Regions from separate parts of the Allobosea beijingensis genome, predicted to be linked through region 1. Evidence: predicted binding sites of a transcription regulator. Region 1 holds the regulator's gene; each other region holds the start of a gene.

The links. The regulator LexA, encoded in region 1, represses DNA repair genes until DNA is damaged. The targets are predictions, from matches to a motif close to TGTTCNNNNTGTGTTCNG.
Region 2: Q9235_RS09565 (DNA recombination protein RmuC) is a predicted target of LexA. The motif match lies at 1,819-1,836, and genes of this name have one in related genera.
Region 3: Q9235_RS04120 (ImuA family protein) is a predicted target of LexA. The motif match lies at 3,654-3,671, and genes of this name have one in related genera.
Region 4: Q9235_RS00435 (ATP-dependent helicase) is a predicted target of LexA. The motif match lies at 5,240-5,257, and genes of this name have one in related genera.

Annotation. Positions count from the first base shown of each region.
Region 1 is NZ_CP132359.1:1,623,651-1,631,237, reverse strand. Features, by position in the region: gene trpD (anthranilate phosphoribosyltransferase) at 1-988, shown strand, start outside; gene trpC (indole-3-glycerol phosphate synthase TrpC) at 996-1,802, shown strand; gene moaC (cyclic pyranopterin monophosphate synthase MoaC) at 1,799-2,281, shown strand; gene Q9235_RS07890 (molybdopterin molybdotransferase MoeA) at 2,281-3,492, shown strand; gene lexA (transcriptional repressor LexA) at 3,573-4,280, shown strand; gene Q9235_RS07880 (ComEC/Rec2 family competence protein) at 4,274-6,565, opposite strand; gene gltX (glutamate--tRNA ligase) at 6,738-7,587, shown strand, end outside.
Region 2 is NZ_CP132359.1:1,978,607-1,986,193, reverse strand. Features, by position in the region: gene fmt (methionyl-tRNA formyltransferase) at 141-1,070, opposite strand; gene def (peptide deformylase) at 1,218-1,754, opposite strand; gene Q9235_RS09565 (DNA recombination protein RmuC) at 1,869-3,053, shown strand; gene Q9235_RS09560 (methyl-accepting chemotaxis protein) at 3,435-5,303, shown strand; gene Q9235_RS09555 (OsmC family protein) at 5,350-5,865, opposite strand; gene Q9235_RS09550 (ATP-binding cassette domain-containing protein) at 5,907-6,506, opposite strand; gene Q9235_RS09545 (ABC transporter ATP-binding protein) at 6,777-7,559, opposite strand; gene Q9235_RS09540 (ABC transporter permease) at 7,568-7,587, opposite strand, start outside.
Region 3 is NZ_CP132359.1:832,333-839,919, reverse strand. Features, by position in the region: gene Q9235_RS04135 (hypothetical protein) at 1-33, opposite strand, end outside; gene Q9235_RS04130 (TonB-dependent receptor) at 38-2,305, opposite strand; gene Q9235_RS04125 (helix-turn-helix transcriptional regulator) at 2,552-3,577, shown strand; gene Q9235_RS04120 (ImuA family protein) at 3,686-4,537, shown strand; gene Q9235_RS04115 (Y-family DNA polymerase) at 4,443-5,987, shown strand; gene Q9235_RS04110 (error-prone DNA polymerase) at 5,984-7,587, shown strand, end outside.
Region 4 is NZ_CP132359.1:81,499-89,085, forward strand. Features, by position in the region: gene Q9235_RS00400 (FAD-binding oxidoreductase) at 1-451, opposite strand, end outside; gene Q9235_RS00405 (thioesterase family protein) at 654-1,226, shown strand; gene Q9235_RS00410 (potassium channel family protein) at 1,317-2,114, opposite strand; gene Q9235_RS00415 (class I SAM-dependent methyltransferase) at 2,206-2,883, opposite strand; gene Q9235_RS00420 (BtaA family protein) at 2,880-4,103, opposite strand; gene msrB (peptide-methionine (R)-S-oxide reductase MsrB) at 4,332-4,763, shown strand; gene Q9235_RS00430 (hypothetical protein) at 4,851-5,156, opposite strand; gene Q9235_RS00435 (ATP-dependent helicase) at 5,272-7,587, shown strand, end outside.

The DNA.
Region 1 (7,587 bases):
CAAGGTCGCGACCGGCGCGACGCTCTCCCGCGAGGAAGCGCGCGACGCCTTCGATACGATCCTCTCCGGCGAGGTCACCAATGCACAGTCGGCCGCCTTCCTGATGGCGCTGCGCGTGCGCGGCGAGACGATCGACGAGATCGCCGGTGCCGTCGGCGCCATGCGCGGCAAGATGCTGCCCGTGAAGGCGCCGCCCGAGGCGATCGACATCGTCGGCACCGGCGGCGATTCGTCGGGCTCCTACAATGTCTCGACGCTGGCTTCGATCATCACCGCCGCCTGCGGCGTGCCGGTCGCCAAGCATGGCAACCGCGCGGCGTCCTCGCGCTCGGGTGCTGCCGACGTTTTGACCGCGCTCGGCGTCAAGGTCGGGCTCGATCCGGCCGCGACCGAGCATTGCATCCGCGAGGCCGGCGTCGGCTTCATGTTCGCGCCGACGCACCACGCCTCGATGCGCCATGTCGCGCCGGTGCGCACCGAGCTCGGCACGCGCACGATCTTCAACCTGCTCGGCCCGCTCTCCAACCCGGCCGGCGCCAAGCGCCAGCTCATCGGCGCCTTCTCCGAGACCTGGCTGGAGCCGATGGTCAAGGTGCTGGCCTCGCTCGGCTCGACCCGTGTCTGGGCCGTGCACGGCTCGGACGGGCTCGACGAGATCACCACGACCGGCCCGACCCGCGTCGTCTCGCTGGAGAACGGCAAGATCGAGAGCTTCTCGATCAGCCCGGCCGATGTCGGCCTCGAACCGGCCAAACCCGAGGTGCTGCGCGGCGGCACGCCCGAGGAGAACGCGGCGGCGCTCAATGCCGTGCTCGCCGGTGACAAGACCGGTTTCCGCGATATCGCCGCCTTCAATGCGGCCGCCGCGCTGCTCGTCGCCGGCAAGGCCGGGGATTTGAAGGACGGCTTCGCCCAGGCGACGGCCGCGCTCGATTCCGGCAAGGCCAAGGCCGTGCTCGCAGCGCTCATCAAAGCCTCGAACGCGTGAGGCCGGCATGACCGATATCCTCGCGAAGATCGAAGCCTATAAGCGCCAGGAAATCGCGGCTGCCAAAGCGGCCGTTCCGCAGGCCGAGATCGAGCGCCGCGCCCGTGCGGCCTCGAAGCCGCGCGGCTTTGCCGATGCATTGGCCGGCAAGCTCGCGCAGGGTACGCCGGCCTTGATCGCCGAGATCAAGAAGGCGAGCCCGTCCAAGGGCTTGATCCGCGCCGATTTCGACCCGCCCTCGCTCGCCCGCGCCTATGCGGCTGGCGGGGCGGCCTGCCTCTCGGTGCTGACCGATTCCCCTTCTTTCCAGGGCCAGCCTGAATTCCTGACCGAAGCGCGCGAGGCTGCCGGCCTGCCGGCTCTGCGCAAGGATTTCCTCTACGAGCCCTATCAGGTCTACGAGGCCCGCGCCTGGGGCGCCGATTGCATCCTGATCATCATGGCCGGCGTCGACGACGCCACCGCCAGGGCCTTGAACAAGACCGCGCGCGAACTCGGCATGGACGTTCTCGTCGAGGTCCATGACGATGCCGAGCTCGACCGGGCGCTGAAGCTCGAAAGCAGGATGCTCGGCATCAACAACCGCGACCTGCGCAGCTTCAATGTCGATCTCGCGGCAACCGAACGTCTGGCGCCGCGTGTCCCGGCTGACCGGATCGTGATCAGCGAGAGCGGCATCTTCACCCATGCCGACATCGCCCGGCTCAACCGCAGCGGCGTCAACAGCTTCCTCGTCGGCGAGAGCCTGATGCGGCAGGCCGACGTCACCGCCGCGACGCAGGCGCTGCTCACCGGCAAGGCCGTCGCGGCGTGAGCCGGCTCAGCCATCTCGACGCGCAAGGTCAGGCGCATATGGTCGATGTCGGCGGCAAGGCCGAGACGACCCGCATGGCGATCGCCGAAGGCCAGATCGTCATGGCGCCGGAGACGATCGCGATCGTGCGCGACGGCAACGCCAAGAAGGGCGATGTGCTCGGGACCGCGCGCCTCGCCGGCATCATGGCGGCGAAGCGCACCCATGAACTGATCCCGCTCTGCCACCCGCTGCTCCTGAGCAAGATCGCCGTCGATCTCGATATCGACGAGGCTTTGCCGGGCGTGCGCGTGCGTGCAGAGGTCAAGATGAAGGGCCAGACCGGCGTCGAGATGGAGGCGCTGACCGCCGTCTCCGTCGCCTGTCTCACCGTCTACGACATGGTCAAGGCCGTCGACCGGGCGATGCGGATCGAGAATATCCGCCTGCTGCACAAATCCGGCGGCCAGTCCGGCGACTACGAGGCGAAGCAAGGCTAATGGCACTCACCCCGGTCCCCGTCGCACGCAAGGCACTGCTCGACAGCATTCCGGGGCCGACCGGTGCGGAAACCCTGCCGCTCGCGCAATGCGCCTGGCGGGTGCTGGCGGGCGAGGTCAAGGCGCTGAGGACGCAACCGCCCTTCGCCAATTCGGCCATGGACGGCTACGCCGTGCGCGGCGACGAGATGTCGGAAGGCGTCTCGCTCTCGGTCATCGGCGAATCCGCCGCCGGACGGGCCTATGAGGGCGCCGTCGGGCCAGGTCAGACCGTGCGCATCTTCACCGGCGCGCCGGTGCCTGAGGGCGCGGACACCATCCTGATGCAGGAAGACGCCGATGGCGTCGGCAGCCCGGTGATCCGTGTCCGGATACCACCGGCGAAAGGGAAATTCCTGCGCGCCGCCGGGCTCGATTTCCACGAAGGCGACGTGCTGCTGCAGGCCGGGCGCGTGCTCGACAGCGCCGCGCTCGGGCTTGCCGCCGCGATGGCGCATCCGACTCTGCCCGTTCGGCGCAAGCCACGGGTCGCGATTCTCGCTACGGGCGACGAGCTGGTCGCTCCGGGCGAGCCGGTCGGCCGCGCCCAGATCGTCGCCTCGAACTCGTTCTCGCTGGCCGCTCTGGTTGAAAAGGCCGGCGGGACCGTGCTCGATCTCGGCATCGCCCGCGACGACCATGCCGATCTCGCTGCGAAGATCGCAAGGGCGAGCGAGGCCGATGCCGATGCGCTGATCACGCTGGGCGGTGCCTCGGTCGGGGCGCACGATCTCGTACAGGAGGCGTTGACACGCGCCGGCATGGCTCTCGGCTTCTGGAAGATCGCGATGCGGCCGGGCAAGCCGATGATGACCGGGCGGCTTGGCCGGATGGTCGTGGTCGGCCTGCCGGGCAATCCCGTCTCCTCGATCGTCTGCGGCCACCTCTTCGTGCTGCCCTTGATCGAGGCGTTGCTCGGCATCGCCGATGTCGATCGCGACCGCAGCATTCCTGCCATTCTCGGCCGCGACATGCCCGGCAATGACGAGCGCGAGGACTACCTGCGCTCGGAGCTTGCGCTGACGTCTGAGGGCTGGGTCGCGACGCCTTTCGACCGGCAGGATTCCTCGATGCTCGGCACGCTGGCGCGGGCGCAGGCCCTGACGATCCGACCGGCCCATGCCGCTCCGGCGAAGAAGGGCGATGTCTGCCGGATCCTGCCCTTGCGGTAGCGGCTTGCGGAACACAAGCAGAACGCGTATAGTGTTCGTGCTTTGTTTCGATTCTGCGCTTTGAGGGGCTGGCGGCGACCATGCTGACACGCAAGCAACATGAACTCCTGCGCTTCATCCAGGAACGCTTGCGCGAAAGTGGCGTGCCGCCCTCCTTCGACGAGATGAAGGACGCACTCGACCTGCGCTCGAAATCCGGCATCCACCGCCTGATCATGGCGCTGGAGGAGCGTGGCTTCATCCGCCGCCTGCCGAACCGGGCGCGCGCGCTCGAAGTCATCAAGATGCCGGACGGGCTCGGCGCCCCGCAGCCGCGGCCCCGCTTCAGCCCCGCCGTCGTGCAAGGCGGCCTCGGTGCTCAGCCGAGCGTCGCCAAGCCTCGGCCCGCCGAGGACGATAGCCGGCATTCCATCGCCATTCCCGTCATGGGACGAATTGCGGCCGGCACGCCGATCTCCGCGATCCAGAGCCGCAGCCACACCGTCTCGCTGCCGCCGGACATGCTCGGCTCCGGCGAGCATTACGCGCTGGAAGTGCGCGGCGATTCGATGGTCGAGGCCGGCATTCTCGACGGCGACACCGTCGTCATCCGCCGGCAGGACACCGCCAATACCGGCGACATCGTCGTGGCGCTGATCGACGATGAGGAAGCAACGCTGAAGCGCTTGCGCAAGCGCGGCTCCTCGATCGCGCTCGAAGCCGCGAACCCGGCCTACGAGACCCGCGTACTCGGCCCCGACCGGGTCAAGATCCAGGGCCGCCTCGTCAACCTGATGCGGCGCTACTGAAGGCGCTCGGTATCGACCTCGGCTTCGGTGTCGGAGGCTGATGCAGGCTGCGCCGTTGCGGGTTGACTGGTCGGCGGGCTTGCCGACACAGCCGGACGCGGCTCGCGCCGGCGGGACCACGGACGATCGGCCGTGGTCGGTTCCGAAGTTCGGCTGCTCCATCCCGATGCCGTCCGGTAGAGCGAGGTCGCGCCATCGCGCGTGAGTGCCATACGTTCGACGAGCCTGGCCTTGCAGGCCCCGTTCCAGGGGATGGCGGTAACGACGAGATCGGCGCGCAGGCAGTCCTCGATGATGGCGAGGCGCTCGCGCGTGTAGGAGACGGTGCGCTTCTCGGCCGTCTGCGCGATGCAGGCCAGACGATCGCAGGCGATGCCGGCGCGCAAGCTGGGATCGTCGGGTGAACGGCTGTCGCCATCGGCGGCGAGCCATTGCTGCAGGACGAAGCGGCTGGGTTTGCCCGCTATCGCGAGGCGCCCGTCCGGGCCGCGCACGGCCAACCCGGAGCCGTCACGCTCGATCAGGATCTCCGGCCGCTCCGGCTTGCCGGCAATGGCCACGCCGAAGACCAGCGGCAGAGCCGCGAGCCAGCGCCAGGGCGTGGTCCAGAGCGTCAGCCAAAGCAGCGCCAGCGCGAAGCAGGCCAGCACAGCCGGACCGAAGGCGGCGAGCGTCACGGTGGAATGGTCGATGGTCGCGACCCAGCGTGCCACTTTCAGAACGACGTCGGAAGCGAGCCCCATCAACGCCCAGGCTGGCCAGTCCAGCCCGAACGGATAGGCCAGCACGCCGAACACCGCCGCCGGCATCACGAAAAGCGAGACGAAGGGCAGCGCCATGGCATTGCCGAGCAGGCCGAAGGGGTTGAAGGTCTGGAAATGATAGGCGCCGAAGGGCGCGGTCGCGGCGGTCGCCAGCATGGTGGTGACGAGGATGCCGAGCGCCGCGGTCCAGATCGGCCCGAGCGGCCAGGGCAAAGCCGATGGCGGCTCGCTGCGATCTCTTCTCTCCCAGCGTTCGGCGAAGGCGATCAGCGCCGCGACCGCACCGAATGACATCTGGAAGCTCGGCCCAAGCAGCGCTTCCGGCTCGCGCAGCAGCACGATCATCGCGGCGAGCGCGAGATTGCGCATGCTCAGCGCCGCACGATCGACCAGGATCGCGCCGAGCATCACCAGCGTCATGATCAGCGAGCGTTCGGTCGCGACATCGCTGCCCGAGAAGATGCAATAGGCGGTCGCACCGAGCATTGCGGCCACTGCCGCGAGCTTCTTGACCGGCCAGTGCAGCGCCACCGTCTGCGACAGGGCGAGCAGCGCGCGCACCAGCCAGAAGATCGTGCCGGCCGCCAGCACCATATGCAGGCCCGAGATCGAGACGATGTGGTAGATGCCGGCGGCGCGCAGGTCGTTGTTCGTGGCTTCCGTGATCAGGCCGCGCTTGCCGGTGACGAGCGCGGCGGCGACCGCGCCGCCCTGCCCGCCCCCGACCTCGGCGATGCGCTTCGTCAAGGCATTGCGGGCGCGGTCGATCATGACGTCGATCGCAAGGCGGGTGGGCATCGGATAGGGTGCCGGCGCGAGCGCGACCTTGCCGGAGATGCTGCCGACGGCGCCAATGCCGCGGAAGAAGGCGTCGCGACCGAAATCATAGCCACCCGCCCGCGCCGGTCCCGGCGGCGGCAGCAGGCGCGCGGTCGCGACGATATGGTCGCCCGGCGCCACGGCGCCGGAGCGCAGGCTTACGCGGACGCGCTTCGGTCTCTGCTCGGCCGGCACATTGGCGAGGTCCGTGACCAGGACCACGATCCGCGCGCCATTGTCGCGCGCTTCGACGCTCTCGACGAAGCCGGAGAGCTTTCCGATGCGCGAGCGCTCCAGCATCGGCGCGGCGATATCGGCGGTGCGCCAGACCCCCGCACCGAAGCCGGCGAAGGCAGCGGCCGTCGCGAGGCAAGCCATCGACGCGAGCGGACGCAGGCGCAGGAGGAAGGCGGCTGTGCTGCTGAGGATCAAGCCGAGCAGCGGCGCCCACAGGGCCGGCTCACGATCGGCCGCAAAATAGAGCAGGATGCCGGCGCCCATCGCGATCGGCAGCCAGAGGAAGGGGCGACGGCGCTCGACCTCCAGCGCGAAACCTCGCTGGAGATGCAGCCAAAGCTGGCGAAGCGTTGGACGGAGGCTTGCGGTCAGCGGGACAACGGCACCAAGGCGAGCCGGCAAGGCATCGGCGCGTGCGCCGCGCCGGCCCTGTGCCCGCTCCTGCCCCGGCGGCGCCGGCTGCATCGCCCGCTCTCCCCCTGCCGGCGCTGCGATTTGACCGCTTAGCGTTCCGGCAAAGCCATGTTACAGGGCGCGCGCCGGTTGTCATGTCACGACTTGTGTCATGCCGCGACTCGGCCCCTTCCCCTGTCTTGCCCCGGACGGCTCTCCGCCGCCCGGCCGGAGTTTCCTCCCAATGAGCAACGCCGTCGTCACGCGCTTTGCGCCCTCGCCCACCGGATTCCTGCATATCGGCGGCGCCCGGACAGCGCTGTTCAACTGGCTCTACGCCCGCCGGCAAGGCGGCAAGATGCTGCTGCGCATCGAGGATACCGACCGCGAACGCTCGACCGATACGGCGATCGCTGCGATTCTCGACGGGCTGGAATGGCTCGGCCTCGATTGGGACGGCCAGACCGTCTACCAGTTCCAGCGCGCCGCGCGGCATCGCGAGGTCGCCGAGCAGATGCTCGCCGCCGGCCGGGCCTATCACTGCTATGCGACGCAGGCCGAGCTCGAGGAGATGCGCGAGAAGGCCCGCGCCGAGGGCAAGCCGCTGCGCTACGATGGCCGCTGGCGCGACCGCGATCCGTCGACCGCGCCGGAAGGCGTCAAGCCGGTGATCCGCCTCAAGGCACCGCAGACCGGCGAGACCGTGGTCAATGACGAGGTGCAGGGCCGCGTCGTCTGGCAGAACGAGAATCTCGACGACCTCGTGCTGCTGCGCTCCGACGGCACGCCGACCTATATGCTCGCCGTCGTGGTCGACGACCACGACATGGGCGTCACCCATATCATCCGCGGCGACGATCACCTGACCAATGCCGCCCGCCAGACCCAGATCTACGACGCACTCGGCTGGGACGTGCCGAGCATGTCGCATATCCCGCTGATCCACGGGCCTGACGGCGCCAAGCTCTCGAAGCGCCATGGAGCGCTCGGCATCGATGCCTATCGCTCGATGGGCTACCTGCCGGCGGCTCTGCGCAATTATCTGGTGCGGCTCGGCTGGAGCCATGGCGACCAGGAGGTCTTCTCGACGCAGG
Region 2 (7,587 bases), 350 kb from region 1:
CGCCGTCATCCCGGACAAGCGGCGAAGCCGCGCCGATCCGGGATCCATGCCGGAGCATCGTCGATGAGGGTTCCGGCATGGATCCCGGGTCTTCGCTGCGCTGCGCCCGGGATGACGGCGTGAAGGATGAGATCATCGATTCAGAGCTTGGCACCGGCTCCGAGCCGGGCGCCGCGCAGGAACTCGGCCCCGCTCATCGGCGCCTTGCCGGCGCGCTGGACCTGAAGCAGCTTCACCGCCCCGACGGCGCAGGCGACGGTACCCTCGTCGTCGAGCAACGTGCCGGGCTCGGCCGCGCCGCCGGCACGAGCCGTGCGCAGGATCTTCAGGCGCTCCGGTCCCTTGCCGAGATCGATCTCGGCGAAGGCACCCGGGAAAGGCGAGAGGCCGCGCACGAGGTCATGGACCTGCTGCGCCGGCAGGGCCCAGCTCAGCTTCGCCTCGGCATTGGCGATCTTGCTGGCATAGGTCACGCCCTCTTCGGGCTGCGGCGTGAACTGCAGGCCGCCGCGCCCGAGCGCCGCCAGCGCGCGCACCATCAGGTCGGCGCCAAGGATGCTCAACTGGTCGTGCAGTTCGCCGGCCGTCATGTCCGGGCCGATCGTCAGGTTCTCGACCATGGCGACGGGGCCGGTATCGAGACCGGCTTCCATCTTCATCACGCAGACGCCGCTCTCGGCATCGCCGGCCATGATCGCGCGCTGGATCGGGGCGGCGCCACGCCAGCGCGGCAGCAACGAGGCATGGAGGTTCAGGCAGCCGAGCTCGGGCAGATCGAGGATCGCCTGGGGCAGGATCATGCCATAGGCGACGACGACGGCGACATCGGCCTGGTGCGAGGCGATGATCTCGGCCTGCTCCGGCGTCTTGAGCGTAGCGGGGGTGAAGACCGGAATGCCGAAGCGCTCGGCTGCGCGATGCACCGGCGAGGGCTTCGTTTCGAGGCCGCGGCCGGCCTGCGCCGGGGCGCGGGTATAGCAGGAAACGACCTCATGCCCCTGGCCGACGATCTCGGTCAGCACCGGCACGGCGAAATCCGGCGTGCCCATGAAGATGACGCGCAAACTCATACGCTCGACCTTACCTAAAAACGAATGTCATCCCGGGCGACCGCAGGGAGGCCCGGGATCCATGCCCGAACCTCTCCTGCCGACGCGCCGTCATCCCGGATCTGCGCTTCGCTCCGTCCGGGATGACGGCGCGCGGATTGGAAAACCTCAGGCCGCCGAACGCTTGGCCGCCTTGGCGAATTTCTTGGTGACGCGCTCGCGCTTCAGGCGCGAGAGATGGTCGATGAAGAGCACGCCGTCGAGATGGTCGATCTCGTGCTGCAGGCAGGTCGCGAGCAGGCCATCCGCCGCGATTTCCTGCGTCTTGCCGTCGAGATCCAGGTAGCGGACCTTTACCTCGGCAGGGCGCTCGACCTCCTCGTAATATTCGGGAATCGAGAGGCAGCCCTCCTCGTAGGCGCTGAACTCGTCCGAGGACCAGGTGACCTCCGGATTGATGAAGACCTGCGGCTTCTTCGGCTCGGGCTCCTCGCCCTCCTTCGCCTCGGGCTTCGACAGGTCGATCGTCACCACGCGCAAGGGCACGCCAATCTGGATCGCCGCGAGCCCGATACCGGGCGCGTCGTACATCGTCTCGAACATGTCCGCGACCAGCGCCTTGATCTCGGGCGTGACGGCCTCGACCGGCTTCGAGACGAGGCGAAGCTGGGCGTCGGGCAGGATGACGAGCGGGCGAACGGACATGGGATTCCAAGGGAAAAGAGCTGTTGAGCCCGGGACATAAGCATTTGTGGAGGAGCGGTCAAACTGTTCCGCTTTCGTTCGCAATTCCCCATCGAATCGGCTAGGCTCCTGCGCATGAACGAGATCGCCTTCACCCTGCTGGAGCGCCCGGTGACCTGGGCCGAAGCCGCACTCGGCTTCGGGGCCCTGAGCTTCGCCCTGCTCTTGATGGCGGTGATCGCCGGCTGGCGCGGCGGCAAGAGCCGCGCGATCGAGGCCGCGATGGCCGCCGAGCGCGCCCGCGAGATGGACGACAAGGTCGCGGAAATGAACCGCCAGCAGGCCGAACTCGCCGGCCGGATGCAGTCCATGGCCGAGATCCTGTCGACCCGGCAGGGCGATCTCGCGCGGCTCGTCGCCGACCGGATGGACGGCTTGAGCCACAAGGTCGGCCAGGGGCTCGAACGCAATGTCCAGCAGACGACCGAAAGCCTCGGCAAGCTGCAGGAACGGCTGGCGGTCATCGACCATGCCCAGAAGAACCTGACCGATCTGACCTCCGAGGTGGTGACCCTCCGGGATGTGCTCGCCAACAAGCAGGCGCGCGGCGCCTATGGCCAGGGCCGCATGGAAGCGATCATCCGCGACGGCCTGCCCGCCGCCTTCTTCGCCTTCCAGCCGCAGCTCTCGAACGGCAAGCGGCCGGATTGCCTGGTCACCCTTCCCGGCGACGGGCGCGGCCTCGTCATCGACGCGAAGTTCCCGCTGGAGAGCTTCACGCTGCTGCGCGAGGCGCGCGGCGACGACGCCAGGAAAGCTGCCGGCCAGCGCGTGCGCAGCGATGTCGGCGTGCATGTGAAGGACATCGCCGAGCGCTATTTCCTGCCCGGCGAGACGCAGGACGTGGCGCTGCTCTTCGTGCCCTCGGAATCGATCTATGCCGACCTGCACGAGCATTTCGACGATGTCGTGCAGCGGGCTCATCGTGCCCGGATCATGATCGTCTCGCCCTCGCTGCTGGCGCTGGCGATCCAGCTCATGCAGTCGCTGGTGCGCGACGCCCGGATGCGCGAGGAAGCGCAGGTGATCCAGAGCGAGGTCGGCAAGCTGCTCGACGATGTCAGGCGCCTCGGCGAGCGCGTCGACAAGCTCGACACTCATTTCCGGCAGGCGCAGGACGATGTCGGCCAGATCAAGACCTCGGCCGGCAAGGTGACCAGCCGCGCCGAGAAGATCGGCGCGCTCGATTTCGACGACGAGAAGAGCGAGCCGAAGCTGCCCTTTGCCAAGGGTCTGGAGCTGAAGCGAGCGGCCGAGTAGGTACCAGCGCTTCCGCGCCCGCGGATCTGCCGCTGCGAAAGTGCCATTCATGCCCGGGCAGCCCGCCCGCTACGGCATTAGAACAGTTTTAAGCATTATCTGGAAGAACTTCAGGCGCTATCCACCACCCAATACGATCGAATGCCGGCCCTGATTAGGCATCTCGAACACGCCTGCAGCCTAAAACCTATGTGTTGCCGGCGGCGCGCCACTCCGTAGCCGCCGCACTGCGTCGTTCTTCCCGAGAGATCGCCCTTCATGCTGAAACTGTCTTTTCTGCGACTTCCGATCGCGACACGTCTGGCGATATTGGCCGTATTGATTGTCGGTATTGCCGTTGCCGCCTCGGTCGGGGTGTCGCTTCGCGCGGCCGAGAAGGCCATGAGGGAGCGAGCCCAGTCGAGCCTCACGGTCAACATCAACCTTCTGCGGGATATCCTTCTGACCAAGGGCGAGCCCAGGTTCGATGGCGGCAAACTCATTTTTGGCAACGAAACCGTCAACGGGAACTTCGCCGCGGTCGACAAGGTGAAGGAGCTTTCCGGCGGCACCGCCACCGTCTTCATGGGCGACACGCGGGTGACGACCAATGTCATGAAGCCGGACGGCACGCGGGCTGTCGGCACCAAGCTGGCGCCGGGCCCGGCCTATGATGCTGTCCTCAAGGAGAAGCGGACCTATTCCGGCGCAGCCGATATTCTCGGCGTGCCCTATTTCACGATCTACGAGCCGATCATCCAGAAGTCGGATGGGAGCGTCATCGGCATTCTCTATGTCGGCATCAAGCAGGAAGAATTCCTCGCCGTCATCGGCGAGATGATCCGCGACAACATCGTTGCCGGCCTGGCGATTGCGGCCGTCGCCGCGGGACTGCTGTTCTGGCTGGTGCGCCGCATGATGAAGCCGCTCGCCGTCTTGAGCGCGGCTCTGAAGCGGCTCGCTCAAGGCGATCTGGACACGCCCGTTCCCGCTTTCGGCGGCGACAGCGAGTTCGGTGCCATGGCCAACGCCGTCGAGGTGTTGCACCACGCATCCGTAGAGAAGATCCGATTGGAACAGGATGCTGCCGCGCAGGCTGAACTGATGGGCGAAACCCGCCGCCAGACAGAGGCGCAGCGGCAGATTGCGACGCGCGAGCAGATGGAGCAGGCTCAGGAGCTGGAACGGGTCGTCGACGCGCTGGCCAAGGGGCTTGCCGCCCTTTCGGAGGGGGATTTGCGCCACCGCATCGAGGCTGACATGCCCGCCGCCTATGCCAAGTTGCGCGACGACTTCAACGAGACGGTCGACCGCCTCTCGGACACGGTCGCCACGATCCAGACGACCTCGGCCGATGTCGGCCTCGCCGCCCGCGAGATCAGCATGGGCGCCGACGACCTGTCGAAGCGCACCGAGGAGCAGGCCTCCTCGCTGGAGGAGACGGCCGCCACGACCGAGGAGCTCGCCGCTTCGGTGAAGGCCTCGGCCCAGGCCTCCCGCGCCGCGGCGACCGCTGCGGACGAGGCCGCCAGCGCAGCCCGCTCGGGCGGCACGATCGCCGGCCAGGCAGTCGACGCCATGGCCCGGATCGAGACGGCATCGCAGAAGATCTCCGACATCATCCGCGTGATCGACGACATCGCCTTCCAGACCAACCTGCTGGCGCTCAACGCCGCGGTCGAGGCGGCGCGCGCCGGCGATGCCGGCAAGGGCTTTGCCGTCGTCGCCTCCGAGGTTCGCACGCTGGCGCAGCGCTCGAGCGAGGCGGCCAAGGACATCTCGACCCTGATCTCCTCGTCGAATGCCGAGGTCGCCGACGGCGTCCAGCTCGTCCGCAAGGCCGGCGAATCCCTGACGCAGATCCTCGCGGCCTCGCAGAAGGTCGCGGCGACGATCGCCGACATCTCGGCAGCCTCCGGCGAACAGGCCAACGGCATCGACGAGATGAGCCAGGCGGTCGCGCATCTCGACGAGATGACGCAGCAGAACGCGGCCTTGTCCGAGCAGAGCGCGGCCTCGGCCGGCTCGCTCTCGGGCCGGATCGAGCAGCTCAACACGCTCGTCGCGACCTTCCGGACCAATCAAGGTGGCGGTGCCGCGTCGCGCGCGCCGGCCGCCGCCACGCCGGCTGCGTCCGAACCTGACCGTTTGCGCCAGCTCGCCGAAGCAGCCTTCCAGCAATCGCGGCGCCCGGTTGCCGCGGCCAAGCCCGCGCCCGCCCAGCGTGCGGTGAACGCCCGCAACGGCACCACGGGCTGGGAGGAGTTCTAGCTCGCCCTCCCGTCCAACCCTGTTCTCAGGCGCCTCCTGACCCGTGTCAGGAGGCGTTGCTTTGCAGGGTCGCCGACAATTCCGGCTTCACGTTCAGCGTCTGGAACACCACGCAATAGCGCTCGGTGAGCTTGAGCAGCGTGTCGAGCTTCTCCTGCGACGCGTCGCTCTCGACGTCGAAGAACAGGCGGATCGCCTTGAAGCCGACCGCCGCATCCTTGGCGACGCCGAGCGTGCCACGGAAGTCGAGATCGCCCTCGGCGCGGACCACGCCCTTCTTCAGGTCGATCTCCAGCGCCGTCGCGACCGCCTTGAGCGTCACGCCGGCGCAGGCGACCAGCGCCTCCAGCAGCATGTCGCCGGAGCAGAGCTCGGCGCCCGAACCGCCGGTCGCCGGGTGCAGGCCGGCAAGCGCGATGGCGCGGCCGGTCTCGACCTTGCAGGCGATATGCTGGTCGTCGAGCTCGCCATGAGCCTTGAGCGTGATGACCGCCGCCTCGGGATTGGTGCGGTATTCGTCCTTGAGCGGAGCCTGCAAGGCGCGCAGCGCGGTGACGTCCATGATTGAATTCCTCCTAAGGCAGCCGCCGGCTTGTAACCGCTTCAGGCCGCCACCTCCACGTCCGGCACGGCATGCCGGCTTTCCTTTTCGAGCGCCCGGCGCAATTCGCGGCGCAGCGTCACGAAGCCGACGGAGCCCTCCTGGCGCGGCCGCGCCAGCAGGTTGTCGAGGCTGAAGGCAACCGGTCCCGGCTCTCGCGGCAGGACGTGGATGCGATCGGCCAGGCGCAGGGCCTCCTCGACCGAGCCGGTGGCGATGACGACGGCAGGGCGCGCCTGCGTACAGAGCTCCGGCAGGAAGGCGGCGAGCCGGGCACGCGCCTCGGCATCGAGCGCCGCAAAGGGCTCGTCGATCAGCAGCAGCCGCGGCCTGACCAGCAGGAGGCGGGCGATGGCGAGCCGGAGCAGCCCCTCGGGCGAGAGCTCGGCCGGCCGCTGCTTCGCCTGCCCGGCGAGGCCGAGGCGGACCAGCACATTGGCGATCAGGCCCTCGCGCTCGAACGGTGTCGCCTTCGGCAGGGCGAAGGCCAGGTTTTCGGTGAGGTCGAGCCAGGCAAAGAAGCGCGGCCGGGCACAGAGCAGGCCGATCTCAGCGGTCGGGATCGCTCCATCGTCGGCCTTCAGGCCGGCGAAAGCCCGCAAGCTTGCCCCCCTCACGTCGGAAGGACCGAGCAGGGCGATAACCTGGCCAGCGCTGGGGCGCGCCGGCGCATTCTCAGGAGAGCGGGAGAAATCGTGAAGAGAGGCCGACATCGCTGGCTCCATCCATAGACAAGGCGGAAGGAGCGCCGACGGCATCAGCCGTCCCGTCGTCCCGCGCTTTAGCTGCATTTGTTTCGCGCCCGCAAGCTGAGGCTCAAATCGGCGCGTATCCTCTTTTAAGGTCCGTACGTCCGTTTTGTCAAACGATACTCACCACCACATCCCGGCGGTTTCGGCCGCCTTCTCCTGATGCGGGGCTTCGTCGCGCAAGGAGCGGTCGAGCGCGCGCAGAGCCTCGCGCTTCGCCGCCTCGAAGGCGGGCGAGAGCCGGTCGCGCGGCCGGGCCAGGGGGTTGTCGAGCTCGTCGAAGATGCGGCCGGGCTTGGGCTGCATCACCACGATGCGGTCGGCCAGGGTCACGGCCTCCTCGACATCATGCGTGACCATGACCACCGTCGGGCGGCTCTCCTGCCAGAGCGCCAGGAGGTGGCCGTGCAGGCTCGCCCGCGTCGTGGCGTCGAGCGCCGAGAAAGGCTCGTCCATCAGCAGGAGCTTCGGCTTCGTGACGAGGGCACGGGCGATGGCGACGCGCTGCTGCTGGCCTCCGGAGAGCTCGCGCGGCCAGCGCTTGTCATGTCCGGCGAGGCCGACGCGGATCAGCGCATTGCTCACCAGCCCCTCGCGCTCGGAAGTCGGGAGATGCGACAGGCCGAAGCCCGCATTCTCGGCGACGCTGAGCCAGGGGAAGAGCCGCGGCTCCTGGAAGATGACGCCGACATCGGCGCGCGGCTCAGCGATCACTTCCCCATCGAGGCGGATCGCGCCTTCGCTCGGCCGGTCGAGTCCGGCGACGAGGCGCAGCAAAGTGGTCTTGCCGCAGCCGGAACCGCCGAGCAGGGCGACGATCTCGCCGCGCCCGACGTCGAGCGTGATCGCCGACAGAGCGCGCGTGCCGTCGGCATAGATCTTGGAGAGCCGGTCGAAACTCAGCACGATAAGCCTCAGAGCTTGTCGCGCGCCG
Region 3 (7,587 bases), 790 kb from region 1:
CACCGCATCCGCATCGATCTCGAGGCTGACCATGGCGTCAGAAGGTCTTGCGGAAGCCGAGGGTGACGGTGCGGCCCCAGCCATAGTTCGGCAGGTTGCGCACCGAGGTCGCGGTCGGGTTCTGGTAGGCGCGGTCGAACAGGTTGTTGACCGCGACATAGGCCTCGCCCTCCCAGACCGGGGCGGTCAGCGCGACGTTCATCGTCGCCGCGCCCTTCAGCTTGTAGCGGGTGCCGCGCAGGTCGATCGCGACGTCGCGGTCCGAGAACGCCTCGCCCTCGACGCGGAACTGCATGCCGTTCACGAAGCGGTAGCTGCCATAGAGCATGCCGCGCCAGGGCGAGCCGATGCGGTTGTTCGGCAGGTTGCTGTCGAGCCGGCCGTCGCCGTTGGTGTCGTAGCGGCCCTCGCGCCAGGACAGGACCGTGCCCATGGTGAAGGCGTCGGTGATGGTGACGTCGCCGGTCGCCTCGACGCCCCAGATCCGCTCCTTCTGCTGCGACATCGTGTTGGTCACGGAATCGAAGGTGACGCCGTCGTCGGAGGTGCTGACGAAGCCGGTCAGCGAGCCCTTGAAGCGGTCATAGCTGCCGCGGATGCCGAGCTCGTAATTGTTCACGATCTGCGCTTTCGGCGCGATTGCCGAATAGCTGATCGTCTGGCGGTTGGCCGGCAGGCAGTTCGGGAGCTGCACCGGGCAGGCATATTGCGTCGAGATGCCGGCGCGACGGGTGAAGGCGCCGACATCCGGCAGAGCGAAGCCTTGCGAGAAGCCGCCGAAGATCTCGCTCGTCTCGGAGAGCTTGATCGTCGCGCCGAGATTGGCGGTCAGCGCCGAATAGTCGAAATCGCCGCCGAGCACGCGCAGCGCCGGCAGCACGAACGCCTGGTAGCCCTGCGCGTTGTTGGCGGCCACCGCAGCATAGGCGGCCGGGCGGGTATAGTCGTTCACCGAGAGCGAGAAATGCTCGTAGCGCAGGCCGCCGCGCAGCACGACGCGCTCGCCGATCGGGATCTGGAGCTGGCCGAAGCCGGCCGCCGTCGTCTGCTTCAGCGGCGTGAAGACATCCTGTCCGCTGGTCAGGGTCTGCCAGGTCTTCTCCTGGATCAGGTCGCCGCCCCAGGTCAGCTTGGCGCCGGGCAGGATCGCGTCGAGGGATGTGTCGATCGTGGCGTTCAGGCCGCCGCGCTGCGAATAGAGCGTGGTCTGGTTGTCCCGGCTCGTCGGCGAGAGCGGGTTGAAGGAGTAGTAGACCTGCGAATTGTAGGGGTAGGAGAAGGTCGAGTAATTGAAGCGCTTCTTGATGTCGTTGTAGTAGCCGAGCAGGCTGAGCTTGCCGAGCGCGAAATCGGCGTCGCTATAGCGTAGCGACACGGATTTGGTGTCTTCCAGCACACTTTCGCCGGTATAGAGCTTCGTCCGGTCCGGCCGGGCGAAGGGCGCGGCATAATTGGTCAGGTATTTCGGGTCCTGGTCGAAACCGATCCAGGAGGCGTTGAACTCGATGCGCTTGCCCCCGGCGAAATCGTAGCCGAGCTTGGCGAGCAGGTTCCCGGCTTTGTAGCGGTCGCCGCCGCCCTGGCCGAGCAGGCCGTCGGAAGGCAGTTCGCGACCGGCGCCGTCATAGGTACGGCCCGCGCCGCGGATCTGGCCGGAGAACAGGTAGTCGATCCCGTCAGGCACCTTGCCGGAGACCGTCACCGAGGCTTCCGGCGCCAGCGAGCGCCCGATGTTCTGGGTGAAGCCGCGGATTGCGGTGTTGACCGTGACGCGCGGCTTGCCCTCGGCCGCCTTCTTCGTGATGAAGTTGACCGTGCCGCCGGTGGCGCCTGCGCCGTACAAGCTGGATGCGCCGGCGACGAGTTCGATCCGTTCCACCGTGTTGAGGTCGATCAGCGAGAGGATGCGCGAGACATCGCGCAACGGCGTGTTCATCGGCACGCCGTCGATCATCACCAGGAGGTCGCGGCCGCGATAGTTCTCCGAGGCGCTGGAGACCGTCTGCGTCGACATCGAATAGCCCGGCACCAGCTTGCCGAGCGCGGCAGCGGCATTGGGGCTGAATTTCATCTGCTGCTCGATCTCCGTCCGGTCGATGACCTGGATGGATTGCGGCGTCTCGGCCGAGCTGCGTTCGGCGCGGGCGGCGGTCACCGTGATGGTGTCGAGATCGATCGTGGTCGGCGCGGTTGCGGTGCGGCCCGATGCAGCAGGGCTGCCGGACTGTGGCGAAACCTGCGCGACCGCCATCGAGGAGGCGAGGAGGGCAACGAGGCTGGTGGCGAGGCTGATCGGTCTGGTCATGGTTCTATCCGGCGGCGCCGGCCGCGGCATGCCCATGTGTTGGGCGCGGTGCCGATGCCGAACGGGTGACGATTTACTTGGAGAGCTTGAGAATTCGTTCTTTAGAATTATAGTAAAGTAGCTTGATTTCATTGCGGATTCGATCTTTGGTGAGATCCGTGATCGATTTCAGTTGTTGCTGTAATGATGTTTCTGCGGTGTAAGCTTGGACACCCGCGAACGCGCTATAGGACTGAGACGAATCCGGTGTCGAAAACGGGAGATGTGGCTGTCGCGACACGCCTTGGCCTGGAGGCCGCGCCGGAAGCGCGAAATTTCGTGCCGTTCTGGCTGGTCTCCGCCGATGTCGGCCGCGACGAGGCGAGCACGCTGTCGCGGCGCATCCTCGGCCGTAACGTGGCCCGCGAAGCCGCAGCGCCCGATCTGCCCTTGCCTTTCGACGCCCGCTGCGTGCTGACCACGCGTCCCGATATCGGCCTGCGCTCCTGCTTCGCGCCGGCTTCGCATTGGACCTGGCAGCGGGGGCAGGGCGAGGAGGGCGCGCGCTATTGCCTCGTTCGTCCGGCCGAGGGACGGGTGGTGATCCGTCAAGGTGACCGCCGCATCGCGCTGCGTGCCCGCGAGGCGGCGGTGTTCGCTCTCGACCAGCCGACCGAGTTCGTCTTGGCCCAGCCCGGCCGCATCGATGTGATCGAACTGGACTTGGCCTTGCTGCCATCGCTTGTGGACGATGCTGGGCTGATGCAGGTCATCCCGCGCTCGAATCCGGGCTTGCAGGCGCTGGCGCATTACGGCGCGCTCCTGCTGCGCGGCCTGCTGCCGTTGAACTCCGCGGAGCTTCAGGCCCTCGCCAAGGCCCATGTCCACGATCTCATCGGCGCGGCCCTCTCGGATCGCGAGCCCGCGGCGCCGGCTGCGATGGCAGATCGGCGGGCCGGTCGCCTCGCCGCGATCAAGGCCGATATCGAGGCGCGGCTGGAGCGGCGCGAACTCGGCGTCGAGATGATCGCGTCCCTGCACGGCGTCAGCATCCGCGTCGTCCAGAAGCTGTTCGAGGCCGAGGGGCGGACCTTCTCCGACTATGTCCTGGAGCGCCGGCTTGATCGCGCCTGGCATCGGCTGGTCACGGCGGAAGCGGGGAACCTGACCATCAGCGCCGTCGCCTATGAGGTCGGCTTCGGTGATCTCTCCTATTTCAACCGCTGCTTCCGGAAGCGCTTCGGCCGCCCGCCTTCGCAGATCAAGGCACAGGCGATCAGCGGCGAGACCTGATCCGCGTCACGCTCTGGCAGGGGCATGGGGACGGCTGGAAGACTCGACTCGCCTTCCGGCGGGGAGCGTTCTATAAAAGAACAAATAAAGAACAATTGCCTTGCCCCCATGCCCGAAACCGCCCCGACCCTGTCCGATCTGCGCCGCAGCCTCGCTGAAGCCGCTCTGCGGAGCGGCCCGGCTGCGGCTGGCCGGGTCAGCCTGGGCGTGCCTGCCGTGGATGAGGCCCTGAATGGCGGGCTTGCGCGGGCGGCGTTGCACGAAATCTACGCGGCCGAGGTCGCCGACCTCGCCGCCGCGACCGGCTTCGCGCTCGGCCTCGCATTGCGGGCGGGGCAGGCGGAGGAGAAACCCGCCGAACGCACCATCCTCTGGGCGCGGCAGGATTTCGTGGATGCCGAAGCCGGGCGGTTGCATGCGCCGGGGCTGAACGAACTCGGCCTCGATCCGGCGCGCCTGCTGCTGGTGCGGGCACGCGACGGCGAGGGCGTCTTGCGGGCCGGAGCCGAGGCGGCGCGCTGTGCCGCGCTGGGCGCCGTGCTGATCGAGCCCTGGGGCGAGCCGCGCCCTTTCGACCTGACGGCGAGCCGACGCCTCGCTTTGGCGGCTGAAGCCTCGGGCGTGCCGGTGCTGCTGTTGCGCGTGGCCGCCGCCGAGGCGCCGAGCGCGGCGCGCACCCGCTGGCAGGTGAGGGCGCTCGCCTCGCGGGCGCTGGAGGCGAATGCGCCGGGCGCCCCGGCTTTCGCCTTGAGATTGCTGCGCCAGCGCGGCGGCGCGGCCGAGCGTGAGTGGCGTGTGGAGTGGGACCGTGACCGACATTGCTTTGCGGAACGCAGCCTTTTCGATCGATCTGCCCGGACAGACCATGCCGCGCCGCTATCTCGCCCTCTGGTTCCCCTTCCTGGCGACCGACAGGTTACGGCGGACGGGCGCGATTCCGACCTTCGGCGCGCCGGCTGAGAAGCCGCATGTGCTGACCGAGATGCAGGGCAATGCCTTGCGCATCGTCGATTGCGACAGCCGCGCCGTCGCTCTCGGCCTGACGCGGGGGATGACACTGGCCGATGCCCGCGCCCGCATCCCCGATCTCGTCGCGCTGGAGACGCAAGCCCTGGCCGATCGCGAATTCCTCGAAGCCCTCGCCGGTTTCTGCGACCGCTTCACGCCGCTGGTCGCCCTCGACGAGCCTGACGGCCTGATGCTCGACATCACCGGCTGCGCCCATCTCTTCGGCGGCGAGGCCGGGCTCGGCAATCTGGCCGGTCGCTCCATGCAGCGGGGTGGTCTCAAGCTGAAAGCGGCCATTGCCGGCACGCCCGATGCCGCCCGCGCCTGTGCGCGGCATGGCCGCGGCGGCATCGTCCCGCCCGGCCAGGAGGAGGCGTGGCTCCGCCCCCTGCCGACTGCCGCGCTCGATACCGACGCCGAGACCGTGATCGCGCTCTCGCGCGCCGGCCTGAAAACGCTGGCGCATCTCGCGGAGCGCCCCTCCGAGGCCCTCTCCGCCCGCTTCGGCGAGGCGCTGGCGGTCAAGCTCCGGCGCATTCTCGGCCATGAGGACCGCCGCATCACGCCATTGCGTCCGCCGCCCGATTGCGTGGTCGAGCGCCAATTCGCCGAGCCTTTCGCCGATACCGCAAGCCTCGAGGCCGTCGTCGTCAGGCTGATCGGGGAGGCGGCGCGGGTGCTGGAAGCCCGTGGCGAGGGCGGGCGGATCTTCGAACTCGGCTTCTTCCGCAGCGATGGCGCGGTGCGCCGCCTCGCCATCGAGACCGGCCGGCCGTCGCGCGATGCGAAAGCGCTGCTTCGGCTCTATCGCGAGCGCATCGAGACCCTGGCCGATCCGCTCGATCCGGGCTTCGGCTTCGATGCGATCAAGCTCGCTGTGCCGCTTTGCGAACCGCTCGACACGCCCCAGCACAGCCTCGATGGCCGCGCGGTGGAGGAGGAGGCGGTGGCCGATCTTGTCGACCGGCTGGTCACCCGCTTCGGCCGCGACCGGGTGCTGCGCTTCGCGGCGCAGGACACGCATCATCCCGTCCGCTCCGCCAAGGCGCTCTCCGCCGCTGCGCCATTGCCCGAAGCATCCTGGCCTGCGCCCGAGCCGCAGGAACCGCCGGCCCGTCCGCTCCAGCTCTTCGAGCCGCCGCAGCCGGTCGAAGCCATTGCGGAGGTGCCGGACGGCCCCCCGATCCGCTTTCGCTGGCGTCGCCTCACCCATGACGTCGCTCGCGCCGAAGGCCCCGAGCGCATCGCACCCGAATGGTGGCGCGACGGCTCGGATGAGCCGATGCGCGATTATTACCGCGTCGAGGATGCTGAAGGGCGCCGCTTCTGGCTCTACCGGATCGGCTTCTATGAGGCCGACAGCGCCCCGCCGCGCTGGTTCCTGCACGGGCTCTTCGCATGAATCAGAGTGGGAGCCTCTTCGCCGAACCCGTTGCCGCCTCGCATTTTTCCTTCCTGCGCGGCGCCTCGCCGGGGCAACATATGGTGCTGACTGCCCTGCTGGTCGGCTATTCCGGTATTGGCATCGCCGATCGCAACACGGTGGCGGGCGTGGTGCGGGCCTGGGCGGCGCTGAAGCAGTTGCGCGAGGACGGTTTGCCGGCGCCCGACAAGATACGGGAAGGCGGCAGTCCCGGCGAATATTACTGGGCCGAGAATCCCGAATTCGACGCCTTGCCTTTCACGCCAGAGGAGATGAAGGCAAAGGCGGAGCGTTTCAAGCTTGCGACCGGCACGCGTCTCGTCTTCGCCGACGCCACGCCGGACATCGTTGCCTACCCGGCCAATCGCGCCGGCTGGGGCCGGCTCTGCCGCCTGCTCAGCCATGGCAACCTGAAGGATGGTGTCAGGAAGGGCGAATGCCAGCTCGTTCTCGACGACCTCCTCAACGATGCCCGCGACCTGCTGCTGATCCTGATGCCCGCGCGCAGCCTCGACGGCCTGCCCGCATTGCTCGCCCGGCTGGATGATGCAGCGCCCGGCGCTGTCTGGCTCGCCGCCAGCATGCACCGGCGCGGCGACGACCGCCGCCGCCTCGCGCGTCTCAAGGCGATCGCCGCTGCGACCCGCACGCCGCTGATCGCGACCAATGACGCGCTCTACGATTCCATCGCGCAGCGCGACCTGCAGGATGTGCTGACCTGCATCCGCGAGGGCACCACCATCGAGCGGGCCGGGCGCCTGCTCGAATCCAATGCCGAGCGCCATCTCAAGCTGCCGCAGGAAATGGCCCGTCTCTTCCGGGATGCGCCCGAGGCCATCGCCGAGACGCAAGCCCTGTTCTCCCGCATCGAGTTCGACCTCGGTCAGCTCAAATACGAGTACCCTGACGAGCCGATCCCGCCCGGCTGGAAGGATCAGGACTGGCTGGTGGAGCTGGTCCGTCGCTGCTGCCTGATCCGCTATCCCAAGGGTGTGCCGGAGAAGGTCGAGAAGCTGCTGGCGAAGGAGCTCGATCTGATCGGGAAGCTCGGATACGCCCGTTACTTCCTGACGATCCGCCAGATCGTCGAATTCGCCGAGAGCAAGGGCATCCTCTGCCAGGGCCGCGGCTCGGCCGCCAATTCCGCGGTCTGCTACGTCCTCGGAATCACCGCCGTCGACCCGGCCGAGAACGACGTGCTCTTCGAGCGCTTTATCTCGACCGAGCGTAAGGAGCCGCCCGATATCGATGTCGATTTCGAGCATGAGCGGCGTGAGGAGGTGATCCAGTGGATCTACAAATTCTATGGCCGTGAGCGTGCCGGCATCGCTGCGACCGTGATCCATTACCGGCCGCGCAGCGCCATCCGGGAGGCCGGCAAGGTGCTGGGCCTGACCGAGGATGTCACCGCCCGCATAGCCGATACGAATTGGGGGAGCTGGGGCAGCGAGATCGGCGATGCCCGCGTCCGCCAGGCCGGGCTTGATCCGACCAATCCGACGATCCGCCGCGCCGTCGATTTCGCCACTCGCCTGCTCGGCTATCCCCGCCATCTCTCGCAGCATGTCGGCGGCTTCGT
Region 4 (7,587 bases), 1.5 Mb from region 1:
GGAACATCAGACCCTGGTCGCGCAGATGCTCGTTGAGCTCCTTGCGGGTGACGCCGGCCTCGACGACGACATCGAGATCCTCGGCATGGACCGCGATGATCCGCTTCATCTGGGACATGTCGATGCAGACGCCGCCGAAGGTCGCGTTAACATGGCCCTCCAGCGAAGTGCCTGTGCCGAAAGCGATAACCGGCACGCCATGGCCGGCGCAGAGCTTCACGATCTCCGAGACTTCGCCCGTGTTCTGCGGGAACACCACTGCATCCGGCGGCTGGTTCGGGATCCAGGTCAGCGTATGGCCGTGCTGCTGGCGCACCGCCAGGCTGGTGACCAGCCGGTTGCCGAAGCTTGCGGCCAGCGCCTGCGTCACCGCGGCAATCGCCTCCGGCGAGGGCGGCAGCACTGCGGCGGAGGCAGGGCTGGCATGAGGGGCGGTGCTGGGCAGGCTCATTGTCAACATCCGGTTCTGGCGCTTAGACTTGGAACAGATCGGTTTCGCAATTGGTTACGCTTCGACATGGTCCTGCCATACTGGCCGGCCCAAGATGCTGACGCCGCTTGCGAGCGATGCATACTAGATCATGCGACGGTCGAATGGGCAGCGGCAATAATGCCGCCTGCCCTTGAACGAGGCGCCTGTCAGGGAGGCGAACATGAAACACGATACGCGCGCCCCGGCGCTGTTCTTCGCACCCTTCGTCTCGTCGGCGATGCGGGTCGAGCCGCAGTGGATCGACTATAACGGTCATCTCAACATGGCCTATTACCATGTGCTGTTCGACCGCGCGGTCGACGAGGTCTTCTCGCTGGTCGGCCTTACCCGCGACTATGTCGAGACCCGCCATGCCTCCACTTTCACGGCGGAGTGCCACATCCTCTACAAGCGCGAGTTGACCGAGGGCGATCTCGTCCGCGTCACCGCGCAGCTCATCGCCTTCGACGACAAGCGCCTGCATTATTACCTGGAGATGCGGCACGCCAACGAGGGCTGGCTGGCGGCGACCAGCGAGAACCTGTCGCTGCATGTCGACATGGTCCATCGCAAGGTCACGCCCTTCCCGGCCGATATCCTCGCCAACATCGCCTTGATGAAGGCGGCCCACAGCATGATGCCGTTGCCAGCCACGATCGGCCGCATCATCGGCATGCCCAAGAAATCCGCCATCCGGGTCGACGAGACCACCGAGGAGCGCGAGACCGAGACGGCAACCGAAACCCGGCACTGAACCGGTTCGACACTTCGGAAACGTCAGCCCTCATCCCGAGGAGACGCGCCTGCGGCGCTCCTCAGTATGAAGGTTGCGTATCTGAGTTCCTCAGGGATCGCCGTCGGGAATCTTCAGCTTGTGTCCGCAGGCCTTGCAATAGACCGCATCCGGCTCGTGCCGCTGCAAAGCGCATTCGGGACAGGGGAACAGCACCTTGTTCGGGCGGAACAGCGCCTGCGCCAGCCGCACGAACAGCGTGATCCCGACGATCATCACCACGATAGAGGTCAGCTTGCCGGCAACGCCGGGCAGCGTCACGTCGCCGAAGCCGGTCGTGGTCACCGTCGCGACCGTAAAATAGAGCGCCTGGACATAGCTCTCCAGCCCGCCCTCGTGCCGGAAGAAGAAGGTGTAGACGAAGCCGGTCACCACGAAGAGGAAGGTTGCGATGTTGCTCAGCGCCCGGACCACGGTTTCCCATTCGCGGAAGCGGGTTTCACGGAACTGCGCCCAGACGATGCCCTTATGCGAGAGCGACCACAGCCTGAGGATGCGCAGGAAGCCGAAATTCTCCAGCCATTGCGGCATGAGCAGCGTGAGCAGGATGAAGAGATCGAGCAGCATGGTCGGCTGGCGCAGCAACCTGAGCATGTTGGTCGAGGCGAGCAGCCGCGCGCCGATCTCGGCGATCATGATCACAGCGACGGAATAGTCGATCCAGAGGAAGGCTGATTTCTCGCGCAGCAGCGGCGTCAGGATGAAGAAGGCGATGATCAGGAAATCGACGACCGTCGTCACCGCCTGGAAGCGCAGGGCCGCAGGCGAGCGGCCATGATAGAGCTGGCGCAGCCGGTCGCGCAGGGCTTCGAAGCGACTCTGGTCGGGCGGGGCGTCGGCAGCATCCATTGCTGGCAGCATAGGCGCTATCGCATCGGCCCGAAAAGTGTGGCGCGGTTCTCGGATGAGGCCGATGCGAGGATAAGAGCTTGACCTGCCGCTATGCTGCGTCCCGGCGCTGCGTCGCCACGGCATGGACCGCATAGCCGCGATAGGGCCCGCTGACCCGGCAGTCGGCACCTGCGGCTTCGGCCATGGCACGCGCGACAGCGGGTAGATCTTCGCGCGGCGTGACATGGAACAGCGCGAGCCAGCGCAGCAGCACCGCCTTGAACGGCGCCGGCAAACCCGCCTGATCGCCGAAATCGACGATATGCAGCGAGCCGCCAGGATTCAGCCGACGCAGCGCCTCGGCCACCACACCCTGCCAGGGCGGGATCATCGACAGCGCGTAGGAGATCACGATCCGGTCGAAACCAGCACGGCCGAACAGCGCCTGCGGGTCGAAGCCGGTCGCATCCGCTTGCGCGAGCCTGATCCGCTGCTCCAGACCCGCCTTTGCGACCGAGCCTTGCGCCGTCTCCAGCATCGCGCTGGACACATCGAGCCCGTAGCAGGCGCAATCCGGATAGCGCCTGGCGATCCGGATCAGGTTGCGCCCGGTCCCGCAGCCGATCTCCAGCACGCTTCCGCCCATCGGCGACTGCAAGCCATCGATGAGCTGGTCGCGGCCGAGCAGGTAGAACTTCCGGCTGGCGTCGTAGATATGGCGCTGGTGGCGGTAGATCCGGTCCATCAGCCCGGCGGCGGAATCCGCAGGCGCCTCTGCCGCGCTCATCGTGCGGTCTCCCTCAGCACATAGAGGTGAAAGCCGCCATAGATCGCCGAACGATCCTGCCGGCAGAGCTCGCGGCTCTTCTCCTCCTCGTAATGCCACTGGTCGAGGATGGCGGCTGGCACCCGGCCCGGCAGCAGACGCTCGTCGGCCGCCGTGCGGAAGATCACCCGCGCTCCCGGCCGGGCCGTGCGCGTGATCTGCGACCACAAAGCCGTGAGATCGGCATCGTTCATCCAGTCCTGCGCATCGAGCAGGACATAGGCATCGCAGCTCTCGGCCGGCTGGTCCTCCAGGAAGGCCGTGACCGCGCTCTGGCGATAGGTGACGGCCGGCGCGCGCTCTTTGACCGCCGCGAAATGCTGCGGCTGGAGATAGGGCGGGAAAGCCGCATCCGGTCCGTCGCCATAGCGCCGCCCAAAGGCCTGCTGGGCGAAGTAATTGTCCTTGAGATCGAAGTCGCAGGCCAGACGCTCCAGCCGAAGCTTCAGCGCGCCCAGGATGCCGTCCTCGCCATCGGCGGCCAGCGCCTTGTACTGCGCCGGCGGAATGCCGAGCCCATAGAGCGAGGCCGGCTGGCGCACAAGCCAGCGCACCAGCTTGCGTTCGAAAACCGGCGCGAGATGCTTGCCGTAAAGCACGCGCTGCTCGGCCAGGTCGCGCGCCGCCAGCATTGCCCTGGGATTGCCGCCGAGCAGCCGCGCCAGCACATGCCCGGTCCCGATGAAGCGCCCGAGCAGGCCATAGCGATGAAAGCCTTTGGCGAAGAGGCTGATCCGGCGCCGCCCGTTCAGCCCTCGCCCCTCCCAGTATCCCCGCGAGACGGCATCGAGATGATCAGCGATCTCGCGATCATAGAGCGCGACATTGTCGCTTTCATTGGCCCGGCCGAAGAAGCGCAGGAAATCCTCCTGGCTGTCCATCCGCGCCAGCGCCGCGAGCTTGAGCTTGCCGAGCGCGATATGGGTGGCGTTGAGATCGACCGCGCTGACCCGGATCGGCGCCGCCGTCAGATAGGACAGGATGTTGCAGGAGCCGGACGCGATCGCGACGACATGGTCATCGGCCTTGAGCTCAAGCGCCGCCATGTCGACGACCGGGTCCTCCCAGATCTGCGGATAGACCAATCCCGAGAAGGCGCGGGCGAACAGCCATTCCAGCATGCCGGCCTTGGACAGTGTCTTGCTGCGCCTGACGGCCTGACCAAGACCGGAGCTCGTCATGCGGCGGGCCGCGCGCGCCGTTTGCGTCGCCTGTTGCGTCACCGGTTTTCCTCCCTTTGCGGGTGGCCGGGCTGCTAGAGGAGTCGCGTGACGGTCCGGTGACGGCCGGCACGGCTTCGTGAAAGCGGGAGCGTCGGTTGGGGCTGAAATCCGGCTCGCAAAACCCCATATTGACGTCACGAAAGCCGACGAGGCGCTCCCGCCAGGAAGGAGATCGCAATGGGTCTGATGAGCATGTTCGGAGCCGAGAAGAAGCAGGAGGAGAACTTTCCCTTCCAGCTCACGGACGCCGAATGGCGCGCGCGCCTGACACCCGAGCAGTACCGCATCCTGCGTGGCCATGGCACCGAGCGGGCCGGCTCCTGCGCGCTCAACTACGAGAAGCGCGCCGGCACCTTCTCCTGCGCCGGCTGCGGACAGAAGCTGTTCAGGTCAGGCGAGAAATTCGAGAGCGGCACCGGCTGGCCGAGCTTCGACCAGCCGCTCGAGGACGCCGTCGGCACCACCGAGGATCGCAGCTACGGCATGCTCCGCGTCGAAGTCCATTGCGCCAATTGCGGCGGCCATCTCGGCCATGTCTTCCCCGACGGCCCGCCGCCAACCGGCCTGCGCTATTGCATCAACGGCGAGGCGATGAATTTCGAGCCGGAAGCAGCCTGATAGCGCCGTCATGCTCGGGCTTGACCCGAGCATCTCCAGACGGAAAAGTGATGAGGAGATGCCCGGGTCAAGCCCGGGCATGACGTTTCAGTGAGCGGGCATCGCCGTCGCGCCAGCGCTGCCGCATCGACGCCCAGTGGCAGATCGCCGAATTGCCCGGACCAGCCGCCATCCAGCCGCTCGGTCAATCGCCGCGCCTGTCCTTCGTTGCGCATCATCTTCGGGAGAGCCGACCGTCCGCCCCGCCTCGTGCAGCCGCTCGCGCGCCCAATCGGCGCCGAAGGCCGCGACGATCCCCGGCAGCACCGGATCGGCAGCGAAGGCATCGTAATCGGCCAGCACCGGCACCTGGTTGCTGACCTCCCAGCCTCCCACTCCGCCCTGCCCGGTCATTGCTGCCACCTCCCTGTGGAACGGGATATAAAATGATCGCTCCGGCAGGGCGCAATCCTGACAGCGACACCCTATATTCGCTAGAGAACGAATCACGCACGAGCAGCGCACACCCTTGTCCGACGCAGACCCCTTTTCCGCTCCTCCGCCCCGTCCCGGCGGCCTCGCCGCGCGCGCTGCCGCGCAGCCGGCGGCCGGCTATCTCGCGGGCCTGAACCCGGAGCAGCGCCAGGCGGTCGAGGCGACGGGCGGCCCCGTTCTGGTGCTAGCCGGCGCCGGCACCGGCAAGACCCGCGTGCTCACCACCCGCATCGGCCACCTGATCTCGACCAGCCGCGCCTACCCTTCCCAGATCCTCGCCGTGACCTTCACCAACAAGGCGGCGCGCGAGATGAAGGAGCGCGTCGCCCATCTCGTCGGCCCGGTCGCCGAAGGCATGCCCTGGCTCGGCACCTTCCACTCGATCTCGGCAAAGCTCCTGCGCCGCCATGCAGAGCTGCTCGACCTGCGCAGCGACTTCACCATCCTCGATACCGACGACCAGATCCGCCTGATGAAGCAGGTGATACAGGCCGAGAACATCGACGAGAAGCGCTGGCCCGGCCGGATGCTGGCCGGCTTCATCGATAGCTGGAAGAACCGCGGCCTCGCGCCCAAGGATGTGCCCGCAGGCGAAGCGGCCGTCTTCGCCCATGGCAGGGGCGGCAAGCTCTACGCCGCCTATCAGGAGCGCCTGACGGCGTTGAATGCCGTCGATTTCGGCGATCTGCTGCTGCACTGCCTGACGCTGTTCCGCGACTATCCGGACGTGCTCCAGACCTATCACGACCGCTTCCGCTACATCCTCGTCGACGAGTATCAGGACACCAACACGGCCCAGTATCTCTGGCTGCGCCTCTTGGCGCAGGGCCGCCGCAACATCTGCTGCGTCGGCGACGACGACCAGTCGATCTATGGCTGGCGCGGCGCCGAGGTCGACAACATCCTGCGCTTCGAACACGATTTTCCGGGCGCGACCGTGATCCGGCTGGAGCGCAACTACCGCTCGACCGGCCATATCCTCGCCACCGCCTCGAAGCTGATCGCCCGCAACGAAGGCCGCCTCGGCAAGACGCTCCGCACCGAGGATGCGCTCGGTGAGAAGGTCACCATCACCGGCGCCTGGGACAGCCAGGAGGAAGCCCGCCTGATCTCCGACGAGATCGAGGCGATGCAGGCGAAGAAGCACAACCTCGCCGAGGTCGCGGTCCTCGTCCGCATCTCCGCCCAGATGCGCGAGATCGAGGAGCGCTTCGTCCAGGCCGGGGTGCCCTATCGCGTCATCGGCGGCCCGCGCTTCTACGAGCGCGCCGAAATCCGCGATGCGCTCGCCTATCTGCGCTGCGTCGTCTCGCCGACCGACGATCTCGCCTTCGAGCGCATCGTCAACGTCCCCAAGCGCGGGCTGGGCGACGCGACTGTCCAGCTCCTGCACAACCATGCCCGCGCCACCGGCTTCTCGCTGATGCAGTCGGCCCGCGCCGCGGTCGAGAGCGACGAGTTGAAGCCCAAGGCCCGCACGGCCTTGCGCGAGCTGGTCGAGGCCTTCGGCCGCTGGTCGGCGCGCGCCGAGCACATGCCCCAGGGCGAGCTCGCCGAATTGGTGCTGGAAGAGTCCGGCTACACCGAGATGTGGAAGAAGGACCGCTCGGCCGATGCTGCCGGGCGGCTCGAAAACCTCAAGGAACTCGTCCGCTCGCTCGATGAATTCCCAGACCTGCCGGCCTTCCTCGAACACGTCTCGCTGGTGATGGATGTCGGCGACGGCGAGGCCGAGGCGCGCGTCTCGATCATGACGCTGCACGCCGCCAAGGGTCTGGAATTCGACACAGTCTTCCTGCCCGGCTGGGAGGAAGGCCTGTTCCCGAACCAGCGCGCGCTCGACGAGAGCGGCCGCGCCGGGCTGGAAGAGGAGCGCCGCCTCGCCCATGTCGGCCTCACCCGCGCCCGCAAGAAGCTGAAGCTCTATTTCGCCTCGAACCGCCGCATACACGGCCTCTGGCAGACCAGCCTGCCCTCCCGCTTCATCGACGAATTGCCAGAGGAGCATGTCGAGGTCGAGCAGGCCCCGACCGCCTACGGCCAAGGCGGCTATGGCGCCTCGCGCTTCGACCGGATGGAAAGCTTCGGCTCGAGCTACAACACCCCGGGCTGGCAGCGCGCGCAGGAGAACCGCGCGAAGAACAGCGGCGGTGGCAGCGGATTCTCCGAAAGCGGCCGCGGCTTCGGCCAGGGCAGTTTCGGCGGCGGCTCTCGCCAGCGCGGCCCCCTGTTGATCGAGGGCGAGCTGACCGCGAAATCATCGGGCGAATCCGCCTATGGCGAGGGCGCCCGTGTCTTCCACGTCAAGTTCGGCCCCGGCTCGGTCGCCAGCGTCGACGGCAACAAGCTG